DNA from 2 places in the Peribacillus sp. SIMBA_075 genome. Region 2 is predicted to be linked to the other one. Evidence: riboswitches for the same ligand, from Rfam matches in the RefSeq annotation. Region 2 holds a riboswitch; the other holds the start of a gene.

Region 1 (7,870 bases), on a different contig from region 2:
GGACTTGAAGAAGAATTTGGTGTAACATGTGATCTAACTTATACGAATGACTATCCACCTTTATATAATGATCCTGAATTAACAGGAAAGGTTGCCGAGTCACTTAAGAATGCAAATGATAAAGATATTAAAGAAGTAAAGGAATTTCCAGCAATGCCGCCATCTGAAGACTTTGCTTACTATGCTGAAAAAATTCCTTCCTGCTTCTTTTACATTGCTTGTACACCTAAAGGAGTAGAAAAACCTTATTTTAATCATAATCCTAAATTTGATATCGATGAAGATGCCCTTCTCGTGGCAGCAAAAGCAGTAGGATATGTTGTTTGTGGTTATTATGAGTTAGATTAGGAAAAAGAATAGAATATTTGTAAGACGTGGTACAGATGATGACATGCTTTGCTGTATTAGATAATTCTATTGATAATAAGCAACTGATACCGAGAAAGGCTAAAGAATGGGTTGTAGCTGATAGTCGGATCTCTCCGTGTGAAGGGAAACTTTCATGCATGGTGGATGGAGTGGCTAACGGGAAAAGGCAATGATAACTTCGAATTTTCACCTATTTTTATGAATGGGAATACAAATAAATCATCCCCTTTTATAAAAGAATGCTTCAATTGAATTTCTATAAGGGCGTGTTTTGATAAATCTAAACACGCCCTTATAATCTGTTATTTTATCAGGGTAAGGCATAGATTTGATCATACTTTATAGACATGTTTTAAAAGGTGCCTGCTAACCAAATTAAAGTCCCATTTTGACGCTGGTAAACAGTAATGGAAAATCGTTTTGTGAACACGTCAAGTATTGTAGAATAATTATTTACCTTTGGGTTTTTTGGCCGAAAAGATAGATGTGGTTCAATACCAAAAGTTATAGTTTCAGCTCCTAAATACTTGGTCTTTTCTTTTTAATCTGGACAAAACTGTAAACTATACTACTTAGGAGTATTCATTAACTCCCTTTCATGCGAAATTCCAAATAAAGGATTCTTAAATCCTCCTTTTTTGTATTTGGTTCGAATACATAATGATTTAACAAAGAAAGTGAAAATAAATACGTGATGATAAATATAAACCTTATTGATCTAAATTATGTTATTCTATTTCTGTTTACAACAGTCCGTCTGCAAAACTGAAATGGGGGTAAGAGGTAAATGGATAAGGAAAAGGAAATCAAACTAAAGAAACCAAAGAAGTCGTGGGTATGGGTTCTAGCAATTATCATCATTGCTAATATAGCAGGTGGTGGGGGCAAAGAGGAAGTTGCAAAAGAGAAAGCTTCTGCAACTACTGCTGAACTTAGGGAGGAAGCTTCTAACCAATCTTTACTGCTGCAAGCATTCTCGCGTGTCGCGAATTTTCTCTTTTTCCATACATCAATTATGTTAAAACTATAGACTTATGTAATTTCCTATCTTGAAAATTTAGCCTTATAGTCAATCGGAAAAATGTAAAAATGTTTCGCTTATACATAAGCTTGTTTGGATTCCTTGCAAATGGAAAAGCAGCTAATAAGTTTGATTTTTCGTAGCTAATAACTTCTAAAATATATACTGTTCATAAAGTTGAAAATTGTCTGTGGTGAAATTTCAGAAAATAAAGTTTTTTCAGATAAGCGTTGAAATGTCCATTAAAAACCGATAGTATACAACTATTAAAACAACTTTATATCAGCGGATGATGATTGTGGGAGAGACTAAACATTGTTTAGCACCGAAGGAGCAAACCCTAAAAAGCAGGGGACTAATCTCTCAGGTAAAAGGACTACAATAGGACGCGTCTCTGAAGAGAGCCATAGGCCACCGAAGGAGTTAAACTCTCAGGTAAAAGGACAGAGGAAGGTAGGAAAATCCCTATCTTTCCTCTGTCCTTTTTTTATTAGGAAAGATAAAAAGAAAGGAGGTGCATTAAGGTCTGTGATAAATGAGTCTATCTTTTGATTTGTACAATTAACGCTATATTTTCAAAAAGGTTGGTAGATCTATTTCACTATATCTAGTACCTATCCAAGAAAGCGCTTACAGTGGTGGACAGTTTCCCAGTACGCTAATAATTCACACTCATTGAAAGACAGACTCTTTATTGGGAAAAAATCCAAGTATCCTATAAAAGTAGAAAGTGGGAATTCGTATGCAGGAACAAAAGTTAGATAGAGGGCTAAAAAACAGGCACGTACAACTCATCGCTATTGGTGGGGCAATCGGAACGGGATTATTTCTTGGAGCAGGAAAATCTATTCATTTAGCCGGGCCATCCATTTTAATTGCTTACATGATTACAGGCGTCATTTGCTTTTTAATCATGCGCGCACTTGGAGAACTACTCTTATCTAATTTGCACTATCACTCCTTTGTCGACTTTGTAAGAGACTATTTAGGTAATATGGCGGCATTTGTAACCGGCTGGACCTACTGGTTTTGCTGGATTTCAATCGCAATGGCCGACTTAACAGCAGTTGGTCTTTATACTCAATACTGGTTTCCCTCTGTACCACAGTGGATGCCAGGATTAATTGCACTTGTCATTCTGCTATTTATGAATCTTGCAACGGTAAAACTTTTTGGCGAAATGGAGTTCTGGTTCGCATTAATTAAAGTCATAGCTATTCTAGCACTAATTGTTATCGGTATTTTCATGATTATTAAAGGCTTTTCCACTGATTCAGGTTCAGCAAGTTTCACGAATCTATGGAGTCACGAAGGTATCTTCCCAAATGGAATAAATGGTTTTATCCTCTCATTCCAGATGGTAGTGTTTGCGTTTGTTGGCATTGAACTTGTAGGACTAACAGCAGGTGAAACAGAGGATCCAGAAAAAGTTATCCCCAAAGCGATCAATAATATTCCTATTCGGATTATAATTTTCTACATTGGCGCACTTATTGTCATTATGAGTGTTTATCCGTGGAACGCAATCATCCCAACGGAAAGCCCATTCGTCCAAGTATTTGTGGCTGTAGGTATCGCTGGAGCTGCTGGTATCATCAATTTTGTCGTCTTAACATCGGCGGCTTCGGCATGTAACAGTGCAATCTTCAGTACAAGCCGGATGGTATACTCACTTGCCAAAGATAAAAATGCACCTGTACCGTTTGCAAAACTTAATGACCGTAAAGTACCTTCCAATGCATTGGTCTTTTCAACGGTTGTCATTTTAATTTCCGTTGTTTTGAATTATTTAATGCCTGAAGGAGTATTTACCTTGATTACAAGTATTTCTACAGTATGTTTCATTTTTATTTGGGGAATTACAGTCATCAGCCATTTGAAATATCGTAAAACAAGACCAGATCTAGTGAAAATGAACAAATTTAAATTACCACTTTATCCATTTTCCAATTACTTGATCCTTGCTTTCCTAGCGTTCGTCCTTGTTGTTCTTGCACTTGCGAACGATACTCGTGTTGCCTTAATCGTAACTCCTGTTTGGTTTATTATGCTGGTTGCGATTTATAAGATGCGCAAAACGCAGGTAGATCAGGCGAATCAGAGAGAGGCAGCGGGGAATTAGTGGCAAGAAACCCTTTGATTCCATTAACGGTGTTTGTCCAGATAGCTGCCGCTCCATATTTTCCAACTCGGTGAGTAAAAAATCTGCCCGTTATAAAAAGCTTAAGATATCTGGATGATCATATTAAAATTCAAAAAAATATCTCAGAATATCATTGTTAGCGCTTTCAAAAATGCTTGACATAATTATTATCAACAACTATTCTAAATGTATCAAATTGAATAAGCGGATGACAGTTGTGGGAGAGTGCAAAGCGACAAGCCACCGAAGGAGCAAGTTCCAAAAAGACCCTTGGAACAAATCTCTCAGGTAGATGGAACCACAAATGGACGCACCTCTGGAGAGCGCGTATAAACATTTACGCCACCAAAGGGGAAAGGCTCTATTAAAAATGGAGCTAAACTCTCAGGTAAAAGGACAGAGAAGGGTAGAGAACGCTACGACCCTTTTCTGTCCTTTTTTGCGTGCAAAAAAGGGTGTAAAGCATACTGTTATTAACAGTTTTCATAGAAAAGTAGGCCTGTAGCGGGAAAGAAACTTAATTGTCTAGTACCATATTGAAATTCAGAATTAAGTAAAAATTCAGAATTACGCGAAAACATTAGGAGGAAAATAAAATGAGTTTACAACAAAATGATTTTACCATTTTTGATGCGATTGAGAAGGAAGGACAACGTCAACATGAAACACTGGAATTGATTGCATCAGAAAACTTCGTTAGCCCTGATGTATTAGAGGCCATGGGAAGCGTGATGACAAATAAATATGCAGAAGGTTATCCAGGAAAGCGCTATTATGGCGGATGTGAATTTGTCGATGTGGCAGAACAAGCAGCTATTGAGCGCTTAACAAAGCTTTTCGGTGCCAAATATGCAAATGTTCAGCCTCACTCAGGTGCACAAGCCAATTTCGCAGTTTTTTTCGCACTGCTTCAGCCTGGTGATAAGGTGATGGGAATGAACCTTTCACATGGTGGCCACTTAACTCATGGAAGTCCAGTCAGCGTTTCAGGAAAATGGTTTGAAGTTGTGTCTTATGGAGTTAGAGAAGATACACAGCTAATTGATTATGATGAGTTGGAAGCTATTGCAAAGAAAGAAAAACCTAAATTGATTATTGCTGGGACAAGCGCTTATCCAAGAACGATTAATTTTGCACGATTTAGAGAAATTGCCGATCAAGTTGGTGCAAAACTTATGGTGGATATGGCTCATATAGCCGGGCTGGTAGCTACTGGTCTTCATCCATCCCCAATCCCATATGCAGATGTTGTTACAAGTACAACTCATAAAACATTAAGAGGACCACGCGGGGGGATCATTTTAACGAACGATGAAGTAATAATCAAAGCGATTAATAAATCCGTATTCCCGGGAATTCAAGGCGGTCCACTAATGCATATCATTGCAGCAAAAGCAGTTGCTTTCAACGAGGCTTTACAACCAAGCTTTAAGGATTATGCGAAACAAGTCATTGAAAATGCTACAACACTTGGCGAAACATTAAAAAATGAAGGTGCAGCCCTTGTTTCTGGCGGAACAGATAATCATATTGTCCTTTTGGATTTACGTCCGTGGAATTTAACAGGAAAAGAAGCAGAGAAGTTATTGGAAGACGCGGGCATTACCGTTAATAAAAATACGATTCCCTATGACCCAGAAAAGCCATTTGTTACTAGCGGTATCCGAATGGGGACAGCAGCTTTAACAACTCGAGGCATGAAGAAGGAAGAGATGGTGAAAATTGGCGAAGTGATTGCAACGGTTCTAAAAAGTAAAGGGAATAAAGCCGTTATTGAGAAAGCAAGAGTAACAACTAAAGAGATTTGCGGTGTTTATCCGTTATTTCAAGAGCCAACGACTGTGTGAGCAATTATGCCTTTACTGAAACCTGAGCAACAGCCATGGCAGCGAGATATGTCTTTTGGAATCATGGCAATGAAAGAAACCGGTAACAGGTGAAAGAACATCTATTTTACAAAAAATCATAATTGGGGGTAGATCATGGGTATTGAAACAGCATTAAAGCAAACACCGCTTTTTGAAGTATATAAAAAATACGGAGCAAAAGTTATAAATTTTGGTGGCTGGGCTCTGCCGGTTCAATTTACTAGCATTTTAGAAGAGCATGAAGCTGTTCGAACTGAAGCAGGACTTTTTGATGTTTCTCATATGGGAGAAGTACTTGTGGAAGGGAAAGATGCCGAGAGTTATATTAACTACCTTGTTACAAACGATGTAACAAAGCTTAGCATCAATCAAGCACAGTATACCGCAATGTGTTATCCAGACGGTGGAACCGTCGATGATTTATTAGTTTATAAATTAGGGAATGAAAAATATTTACTCGTCATTAATGCCGCAAATATTGAGAAAGATTACGAATGGATGAAGCAGCATGTAAAAGGAGAGATGGCACTCCAAAATATTTCGGAAGACATCGCTCAGCTTGCCATCCAAGGACCAAAGGCAGAAACCATTTTGCAAAAGTTAACGGAAATAGATTTATCAGAAATTGGTTCTTTTAAATTCGCCCAACATGTCAACATCTCGGGGATTACCGATGTACTTGTATCCCGTACAGGTTACACAGGAGAAAATGGATATGAACTTTATTTATCTGCAGACAAAGCGGAAGTACTTTGGGAAAAGATCTTAGAAGCAGGAGCCACGAATGGATTAAAACCATGCGGACTTGGTGCACGGGACACGCTTCGGCTGGAAGCACGTCTTGCACTCTATGGCCAGGAACTAAGTAACGATATCAGCCCGCTGGAAGCAGGAATCGGCTTTGTCGTAAAGACGAATAAAGAAAGTGACTTTATTGGAAAATCTGCTCTTACACAACAAAAAGAAACTGGATTAAAACGAAAATTAGTAGGGATTGAAGTAATAGGCCGGGGAATTCCGCGTCATGGTTACAAGATAATTTCTAAAGATGGAGAGGAAATAGGTATTGTGACATCAGGAACACAATCACCATCTTTGAAGAAAAGCTTAGGTCTTGCCTTGGTATCAGCCGATCAAGCTGAAGTAGGGACGCCGATACAAGTGGAAATCCGAAATAAACAGATTGAAGCCGTTATTGTTAATGCACCATTCTATAAAAGGTAAGCGGAAATATTTTAATAGAGTTATCGTGCAGTTTTCAGGAGTCGATTTCGGTTACCTTGCATGCAGCCTTGAAATCGGCTCATATGGGTAAAATCACCCAATCTATATTCTGGATTATGGCAATAGTGAAAAAACCAAAAGAAAAGGGGAAAATACAATGACGAAGGTAATATCAATTTTTAGATATAGCAAAGAACATGAGTGGGTACAACAATTAGAAGGAAATCGTGTACGTATTGGAATCACTGATTATGCACAAAAGGCGTTAGGTGATATCGTCTTTGTTGAAAACCCAGCGATTGATGATGAAGTAGCTGTAAATGAATCGATGGGAACGATCGAGTCGGTTAAAGCAGTTTCCGAACTTTACTCACCTGTTTCAGGTACGGTAGTTACTGTAAACGAAGAGTTAGAAGGCGCTCCAGAGACGATTAACGAGCATCCATTTGAAGCAGGGTGGTTAGTCGAAGTAGAAATGTCCAATCCAGAAGAGTTAGACTCGCTTCTAAACGAAGATGAGTATCAAGCATTTACTAATGAAGGAGAGGAATAATATGGCAGCCAATTATAGATACCTTCCTGATACTGAACAAGACCAAGACGAGATGCTCACATTTTTAAATATTTCTTCGATAGATGAGTTATTTGAAGATATTCCAGCTGAAATCAGATTGCAGGGTGAGCTAAACATCCCAAAGGCGGTTCCTGAACCTCTGCTTGTGAAAAGAATGAACCAGCTTGCTATCAAAAACAAAAATGCGAATCATTACCCGACTTTCCTAGGTGCGGGTACATATGATCATTACATTCCAAGTGTGGTAAACCATATGATTTCACGCTCCGAATTTTACACAGCCTATACACCTTACCAACCGGAAATCAGTCAAGGTGAATTACAAGCAATTTTTGAATTTCAAACGATGGTTTGTGAGTTGACAGGTATGGATGTGGCTAATTCTTCCATGTACGATGGTTTTACATCGCTTGCAGAAGCTGCATCACTTGCTGTTGCATCTACAAGACGTTCGAAAGTTCTTGTATCCAAAGCGGTACATCCTGAATCCAGGGCAATTTTACATACAGTAGCAGGAGGCCCGGGATATACAGCCGAGGAAGTAAACCTAGCAGATGAGGTTACAGATTTAGGGAAGCTGCAAGAACAAATAGATAAGGACACTGCTGCCGTAATTGTTCAATATCCGAATTTCTTCGGTTCTATTGAGGATATAAAAGCAATTAAGAAAA
Region 2 (7,870 bases):
TTACTGGTTACACGCATACCCAACCGGCTCAGCCGACTACATTAGGCCATTACTTTTTAGCCATTTATGACGTTCTTCAAAGGGATATTGGACGGTTATGGGCAGCCTATGAAACGGTGAACCAATCCCCGCTGGGCGCGGCTGCGTTAACAACTACTGGTTTTCCAATCAGCCGTAACCGTACCGCTGAATTGCTTGGGTTTGAGGCGGTTGTTGAAAATTCCTATGACTCGATAGGCGGGGCTGATTATTTATTGGAAACCGCAACTGCCATTATGACGTGCATGGTTAATACTGGGAGGTGGATTCAAGATTTCTTGCAGCATGTGACAAGGGAGTTTGGTACATTTCATGTGGCAGATCCTTATGTTCAAGTTAGCAGCATCATGCCGCAAAAAAGAAACCCAGTATCAATTGAACATTCCCGTTCGATTGCAAGCAGTTCGTATGGTGATGCACTTGCTGCAATGAATATGATCCACAACACACCATTTGGTGATATCGTCGATACGGAAGATGATTTACAGCCGCATTTATATCGGGCTTTTTCGAATGCAGGCCGTGTCATGAAACTAATGTATGCAGTCATATCAACATTGAAAGTAAATGAAGAACATACAAAAAAAATGGCCGCAAAATCCAGTATAACGGTTACTGAATTAGCTGATACCCTATCAAGAGATTACGAGTTATCATTTAGAAAAGCCCATTCCATAGCAAGTACAATTGCAAAACGGTCGATAAGTGAAGGGAAAGAGCTATATGATTGGGACACACAAGAAATCAACAAGATCATCAATGAATTCGTTGCAGTGAATTTAACTGAAGACGAATGGAAAAAAATCATCTCTCCAGAATACTTTGTGGAAATTAGAAGCATTCAAGGCGGGCCCAGCCCGAAAGAGGTTTCGAGGATGATTGTAAATAGAAAACAAAAACTGGAACAAGCGTTGCAGGAGTATAAGGAAATGGTTAAAACATTGAATGATCGAAGGAAGGCTTTAGTGGATTACTAAGAAATGAGTTTTAACGGGCATGAAATTCACGAGTATTTGCTCTAAACTCACGAGTAAAAGCGTGGAATTCACGAGTATTTGCTCCAAACTCACGAGTAAAAGCGTGGAATTCACGAGTATTTGCACCAAACTCACGAGTAAAAGCGTGGAATTCACGAGTATTTGCTCCAAACTCACGAGTAAAAGCATGAAACTCACGAGTATTTGCACCAAAATCACGAGTAAAAGCGTGAAATTCACGAGTATTTGCTCCAATCGCGAGTAAAAGCAATGCGGGATGTATTTTAAAGTTCATATTTCATAATATATAGTCATTCTTTATTAGGGTGGCTATTTATTTTGATTTTTATTGCAACTGAGATTTCCCTAATGATAGTAAATGAAGATTATTTCCAAAACGATGCTATTATTTGTAAAATACATAATATAAGGCGGAACGTTAATGTCAAATAGATCTCAGTTCGGTTTATCCTGATTTTAATAGCTTTTGTATATCGATTACTTTTTGCTTTAATCCGGAAGCCTTATTAAAAGGTGGATATGATTTAGCTATGGATGGTCTGGTAGTAGCCAGAACCTTGATGAATTTATTAGTTAAAATAGGGGATTTGATGATAAACAAAAAAGATTGGTAGTTTATTATGAGACATTGTTTTTTGACGGCTATTTAACTTTCTATAATCACTCTTAAGAAAAAGGACATTATTACTGTATTATTCGAAGGAAGGCTCAGTCTTTTGACTGAGCCTTCCGATGTTCATTCACAGGATTTCCAAAATAATCAGCATCAATGAGTGCTTCAAATATCGTTAACGGATTTTGGTTCCAACTGAACCGCATGATTCCTGAGGGCAAGACTTACCGTTATCATCACAATGAAATTGAATGCCAAGGCGATGATTCCCACATTCAAATCTTTCGCTGCTTGTGGCAAGGATGGAAACAGGGTCCCTATTGTTGAATGACTGAGTGTAATGCAGATCACGATGGCCAATCCGGTGATGATGCCGGCGATTGCGCCATATTTATTGATTGGATTCTTTTTCTTCTTCAGACTAAATAGAAGGGACGGGAATAGCTGTGTGATGAGACTGTATCCCATGAGAATTAATGCTGACATCGTTTCGCCGCCGTTTAAGGTGAAGTAGACGGCTATAAGGGCAATGATTGGCACAAGGATCTTTGCCAATCTTACAACGTGGCGATCTGATACTGTAGGTGCAAATTCCTTATAAACGTTTTTAGCGAGCAGTGTAGCGACGCTCAACAAAAGCATGGATCCCGGCACCAATGCGGTCAGCAACCCAGCCCCGCCGATTATACCTATAAACCATGGGTCAAAGGTCTGGATCGAAAGGCGCAGCAATGAGAGGTCTGCATCTGCCCCTACGAGTCCAGGCACTTTCAATATAGCTGTAAACCCTACAAAAAATACGAATAACAGCATGAGCGTATATAAAGGGCTGATGATGGCATTTTTTCGAAATACCTTCCCGCTGCGAGCTGAATAAACCGCGCTGAAAACTTGGGGCCACATATAGAAACCAAATACGAGCAATATTACCGTGGAGATGAACCATGATATGCTAAGTCCCTGCTCGGGGAACTTTAGAAAACCAGGCTTGGCCGCATCAATTGCTTCGAACATCGGCTGAAATCCACCAAAGTAATGAATGGGCAGATAAATTCCTAAGAATCCTATAATGGCGATCATCATGATATCTTTAATGACTGCTGTCCAGACTGAGCCGTGTATACCGGAAATCATTACATAAATGGTAAGGCCGATTGCCCCCATCCATACCGCCGCAGACATTGAGATTGCACCATAAGATGCCTCTGAGACAATGATCCCCAATCCTTTCAGCTGCACGACGATCACTGGAATCATCGACACCACACCGACAAGCGCAGCCAAAATTCCTAAACTGGGACTCTTATATTTGCTTACAAAAAAATCGGATTGGGACATCAGCTTATTTTCTTTGGCATATTTCCATATTTCAGGAAGGAGCCAATAGGATAATACGTAAGACAAAGTAATGTAAATAAGAACATATAGAGCGGGTGCGCCCTTGCCATAGGCCCAGCCGCTGCCGCCAAGGAAGGAGAAGGTCGTATAGATTTCCCCAGCCATCAGCAGGAAGACGAATATTGCACCAAAACCGCGTCCGCCCACCGTCCATTGTTCCAAGTTCATATCTTTTCCTTTTGAAGAACGAATGCCTAAAAATATCGATAGTAGTAAAAAAGCTAAAATGATTATGAGGGCAATATTCATTCCTGGTCACCTTCCCGATTCCGGGGATCCAGCTTATACATGATGCCCAAGATGGCAGAGGTAAGGACCACCCACATAGCCATCCAGAACATATTGAAAGGCATCCCTAATACATAAGGTTCTATTCTATTAACAAAAGGCAGAAATCCTAGTATGCCTATAAAAGGAACTAGAGTAAGGATATATAGAATCTTCATTAAACAAACCCCTCCGTTTTAAATAAAGTGAAACGTCCAACAATGGGGGTTTTACTTCAGTGCCACTGATGGATGGGTGAACCAAACTGGATGGAAAATTCATACATGACGGATATTCCTTCTTTGATAAGGAACCGATGATAAATATAAGCTTACACTATTTTGATATGAAATTTAATGCAGTTGCTTGATATATTTTTAGCAACAGAGCCGCTGATAAAAGATAAAGCCTTGAATTCTTATAGAGTTCAAGGCTTTATCCTTTTACTATCTTTTTTTCTGATAGTTATATAGTATCACCAAGACCATGAACCAGATTGGCGTCATGAGCAGTGATAGCCGTGTGGCTTCAGCGAAAAGCATAACAATAAGGATGAACAGGAATAATCCTAAAATGGCGTAATTGATAAAGGGTGTAAAAGGAGCCCTGAAAGTTGATTCGGCTCTTAGGTCCGGCCGTGTTTTCGAATATTTGATATGTGAGATCAAGATGATGCTCCATACCCATATGAAACAGATGGCACTGATGGTTGTCACAACGGTAAATGCCTGTTCCGGTATCAGTTTGCTTAACAATGCTCCTAGTGATACAACGATTGTTGATGTTAATAAGGCATTGCTAGGAACAGCCTGTTGATTTAATTTTTCCAGTTTAGCAGGGGCTTCTCCATTCCTGCTTAACGTATAGAGTATTCGGCTTGTTGAAAATAAACCGCTATTGCATGCAGAAGCAGCTGATGTCAAAACGACGAAATTGATGATCCCCGCAGCGACAGGAATGCCGATTAGCGCAAAGACTTCTACAAATGGGCTGCTCGTGGCATTCAGTTGTGTCCAAGGGTTGACACAGAGAATGACGAATATGGCACCTACATAGAAAAGTAAAATCCGGACTGGGATTTTATTGATGGCAGACGGAATGTTCTTTCTCGGGTTCGCCGTTTCTGCTGCTGAAACCCCGACCAATTCGACACCTACAAAGGAGAAGACGACCAGCTGTAAAGATAACAGGAATCCGGAAATTCCATTTGGGAACATGCCTCCATGAGTCCATAGGTTCGTTAGGGAAACCGTTCCCGTATTGGTATTGAAGCCGATGGCCAAGAGAATGATTCCTACGAATATCAAGGTGATGATCGTGATTACTTTTATGATGGCAAACCAGAATTCCAATTCGCCAAATAACTTAACGGTCAATAGGTTCAATCCTAACAGAATGACAAGGCATATTAGAGCTGGTATCCATTGAGGGATATCGAACCAGTATTGTATATAGACACCGACAGCTATGATATCGGCCATTGCGGTCATGATCCAACAGAACCAATATGTCCAACCGGTCACGAAGCCAGCCCATGGGCCGACATATTCGGTTGCGAATTCAGTGAATGACGTATATCCTGCATTGGATAAGAGCAATTCGCCTAGGGCTCTCATCACAAAAAACAAGGCAATTCCAATTATTAGATAGGAGAAGATGATGGATGGACCTGCCATTTGTATGGCTTTTCCGGATCCCAAAAATAAACCGGTACCAATGGTTCCTCCTATTGCAATAAGTTGTACATGACGATTTTTTAAATCTCTTTTTAATTCCTGTTTAGCCAATTCGTACGCCCCCGTCTTTTATAGTCTTGGTAGTGAATGATTTCAAACCTGCATGGTCTTGGAGAAGGACGTGATTTTTTCACCCAGCTTGCCAATGGTTTTCACGATTGTTGTTTTAAGTCCAATCACAAAGTGGACAATAAAAAAAGAGATTGGATATACCAATCTCTTAAAGGGTTCAGAATAACAATTTATCATTCGTTACTCTTCTGTCCTTTTGCCTGAGATTGTGAATCCTTCGGCGCTGCATCTTGTACAGTCTCTCCAGAAGCTGCTCCTGCTATAGTGTCATCCATAGCATTCATCGCTTGCTTGTATGCGGTTGTGTAAAAATGTCTGTCTGCGGTGATCTTCCACTGCTGAAGCATTCATTATACTTATAAAATAATATTGGAATTCTATCATCTATTTTTCTGAAGGTCAACAATTTTTTTTGGGAGTTAGCCAGTCTTATAAGAGGTTTATAACACATTGAAATGGTTTTAATTTTTTTAAACGTTCACTTGAAAAGACTTTGAATGGTTCAAAGCAGAAGTGATTGTTTTCTACTCTTTTTTTTGTGTAATCACTATTATAAAATACTGATTCACTTTTTAAAAAAAAGTATTTTAAGATAGGAAAAATCGCCAAGATATATTTGACAACTGTTTTTTTGAAAAATACATTTGTGTTTTTACAGAGTATTTACTATTATAAGATAAGAAAACAAAATTAAAGTGTTATTTATATGATTACGATAAGGCATTTCTAACCACAATAATAAATAGAGTCGATTGGCGGTAAGGATGGAAGAGCATTGCTGCTAATTTTGCATCTGGGGGAGTTAATCATGTCAAACAAGGAATTAAAGAGAGGGCTGGAGGCACGTCACATTCAAATGATAGCTTTGGGCGGAACCATTGGGGTCGGGTTATTCATGGGATCGGCGAGCACGATCAAATGGACAGGGCCTTCTGTAATGCTTGCATATGCCATCGCAGGTATATTTATATTTTTCATCATGCGTTCTATGGGGGAGATGCTATATTTAGAACCGACTACGGGTTCTTTTGCATCCTTTGCAAGCAGCTATATACATCCTTTGGCAGGTTATATGACTGCTTGGAGCAATTGGTTTCAATGGGTAATCGTAGGAATGTCCGAAATCATCGCCGTTGGAATGTATATGCAGTATTGGTTCCCGGAGTTACCAGCTTGGATACCAGGTGTGGTCGCCATGATCATCTTGGGGGCAGCCAACCTCATTTCCGTAAAATCTTTCGGGGAATTTGAATTTTGGTTTGCGCTTATAAAAATAATAACGATTGTATTGATGATCGTTGCCGGCCTTGGCCTTATTTTCTTTGGAATAGGGAATGGCGGAGATGCAATTGGATTATCGAATCTTTGGGCAAATGGCGGCTTCTTTACGGGAGGCTGGACAGGATTCTTCTTTGCGCTTTCCCTTGTTGTGGCTTCCTATCAAGGCGTTGAGCTCATCGGCATCGCGGCCGGAGAAGCGAAGAATCCAACGAAGACCGTAACAAAAGCGATCCAATCAATCATATGGCGCATTTTAATTTTCTATATTGGCGCTATATTCGTCATCGTGACGGTTTATCCATGGGATAAACTAGATGACATCGGAAGTCCATTCGTTTCAACCTTTGCTAAAATCGGTATCACAGCAGCTGCAGGAATCATTAACTTTGTCGTAATCACTGCGGCAATGTCCGGATGCAACAGTGGGATCTTCAGTGCAGGGCGTATGCTTTACACGCTGGCATTGAATGGCCAAGCTCCTAAAATCTTTGCAAAAGTATCTAAAAGTGGAGTGCCGGCATATTGTACGATCGCTGTACTATTAGGATTGGGTATCGGGGTTGTCCTGAATTACCTTGCACCGCCGGAATTATTCCTTTATGTGTACAGTGCGAGTGTTTTACCCGGAATGATTCCATGGTTTGTCATACTTATCAGTGAGCTTAAATTCAGAAAGGTAAATGCTGCTGAAATGGAGAAACATCCGTTCAAAATGCCGTTTGCCCCTTACAGTAATTATGCGACAATTGCCTTTTTACTGATGGTGCTGGTGGGTATGTGGATCAATCCCAGTACAAGGATTTCCTTGGTTGTCGGGATCGTTTTCCTAGCATTGGTCGTAGTAAGTTATTACATGCTGAAAATGGATAAACGAATACCATTGGATGCTAAATCCGATGATGAGATTTCCAGTTAAGAAGTCTCGTGCCATTTCGATAAAAAGATGAGTGATACGAGTTTTTCTATAATAAGGATTTTGGGAGATCATCTTGGTTAATCTACGTTCATGACTCGAGCTTTGCCGAGTGTGTTTCCCCTTAGTATAAATATAATAGACACTAATTAAAGTTGTGCATAAATTGTGGACAAAACAAAGAGAGATAAAGAGAAATCTTCATCCCTCAGGCTTTTTCCCAACTTGTGCATGACTTTTTTTGAGGAAAGAACAGTTATTGTAGAAAAAATTCTCAATAAAGCTATGGAGTATTCAAGTATTTTCTTTGGCAGAAAATGAGATTTTCCTAACTAGGCATGAATTCTATGTAAATGGTTTTGGGATATAATTTGTAAAAAATGAACGGTTCATTTTTGCACATATAGGCTATTTAAGGTTTTTAAGTATAATGTTTAAGGGAAATGATTATAGGTTTTAACATATGTTCTAAAAATCGAATGTTTGTTTTTTGAGCCTTCATTCGCCTAATTTTTTCAAATTCAAAAGAATATTGATAGGTAATTCCGAAAAA

The links. Region 2 has a riboswitch for glycine ahead of SB775_RS11520 (amino acid permease). Riboswitches for the same ligand answer to the same signal wherever they lie in the genome.
Region 1: it holds a riboswitch for glycine, as region 2 does, so the genes downstream of both, SB775_RS07435 (amino acid permease) here and SB775_RS11520 (amino acid permease) in region 2, are expected to answer to the same signal.

What each region holds. Positions count from the first base shown of each region.
Region 1 covers NZ_JAWRYN010000006.1:117,501-125,370, forward strand. Annotated here, with positions in the region: gene SB775_RS07425 (amidohydrolase) at 1-348, shown strand, start outside; gene SB775_RS07430 (hypothetical protein) at 1,157-1,399, shown strand; glycine riboswitch at 1,680-1,779, shown strand; glycine riboswitch at 1,783-1,839, shown strand; gene SB775_RS07435 (amino acid permease) at 2,133-3,512, shown strand; glycine riboswitch at 3,840-3,943, shown strand; gene glyA (serine hydroxymethyltransferase) at 4,130-5,380, shown strand; gene gcvT (glycine cleavage system aminomethyltransferase GcvT) at 5,516-6,625, shown strand; gene gcvH (glycine cleavage system protein GcvH) at 6,783-7,178, shown strand; gene gcvPA (aminomethyl-transferring glycine dehydrogenase subunit GcvPA) at 7,180-7,870, shown strand, end outside.
Region 2 covers NZ_JAWRYN010000012.1:29,137-37,006, forward strand. Annotated here, with positions in the region: gene argH (argininosuccinate lyase) at 1-1,016, shown strand, start outside; gene SB775_RS11505 (hypothetical protein) at 1,027-1,311, opposite strand; gene SB775_RS11510 (sodium:solute symporter family protein) at 1,816-3,297, opposite strand; gene SB775_RS11515 (DUF3311 domain-containing protein) at 3,294-3,494, opposite strand; gene SB775_RS11520 (amino acid permease) at 3,762-5,102, opposite strand; glycine riboswitch at 5,302-5,380, opposite strand; gene SB775_RS11525 (amino acid permease) at 5,932-7,320, shown strand.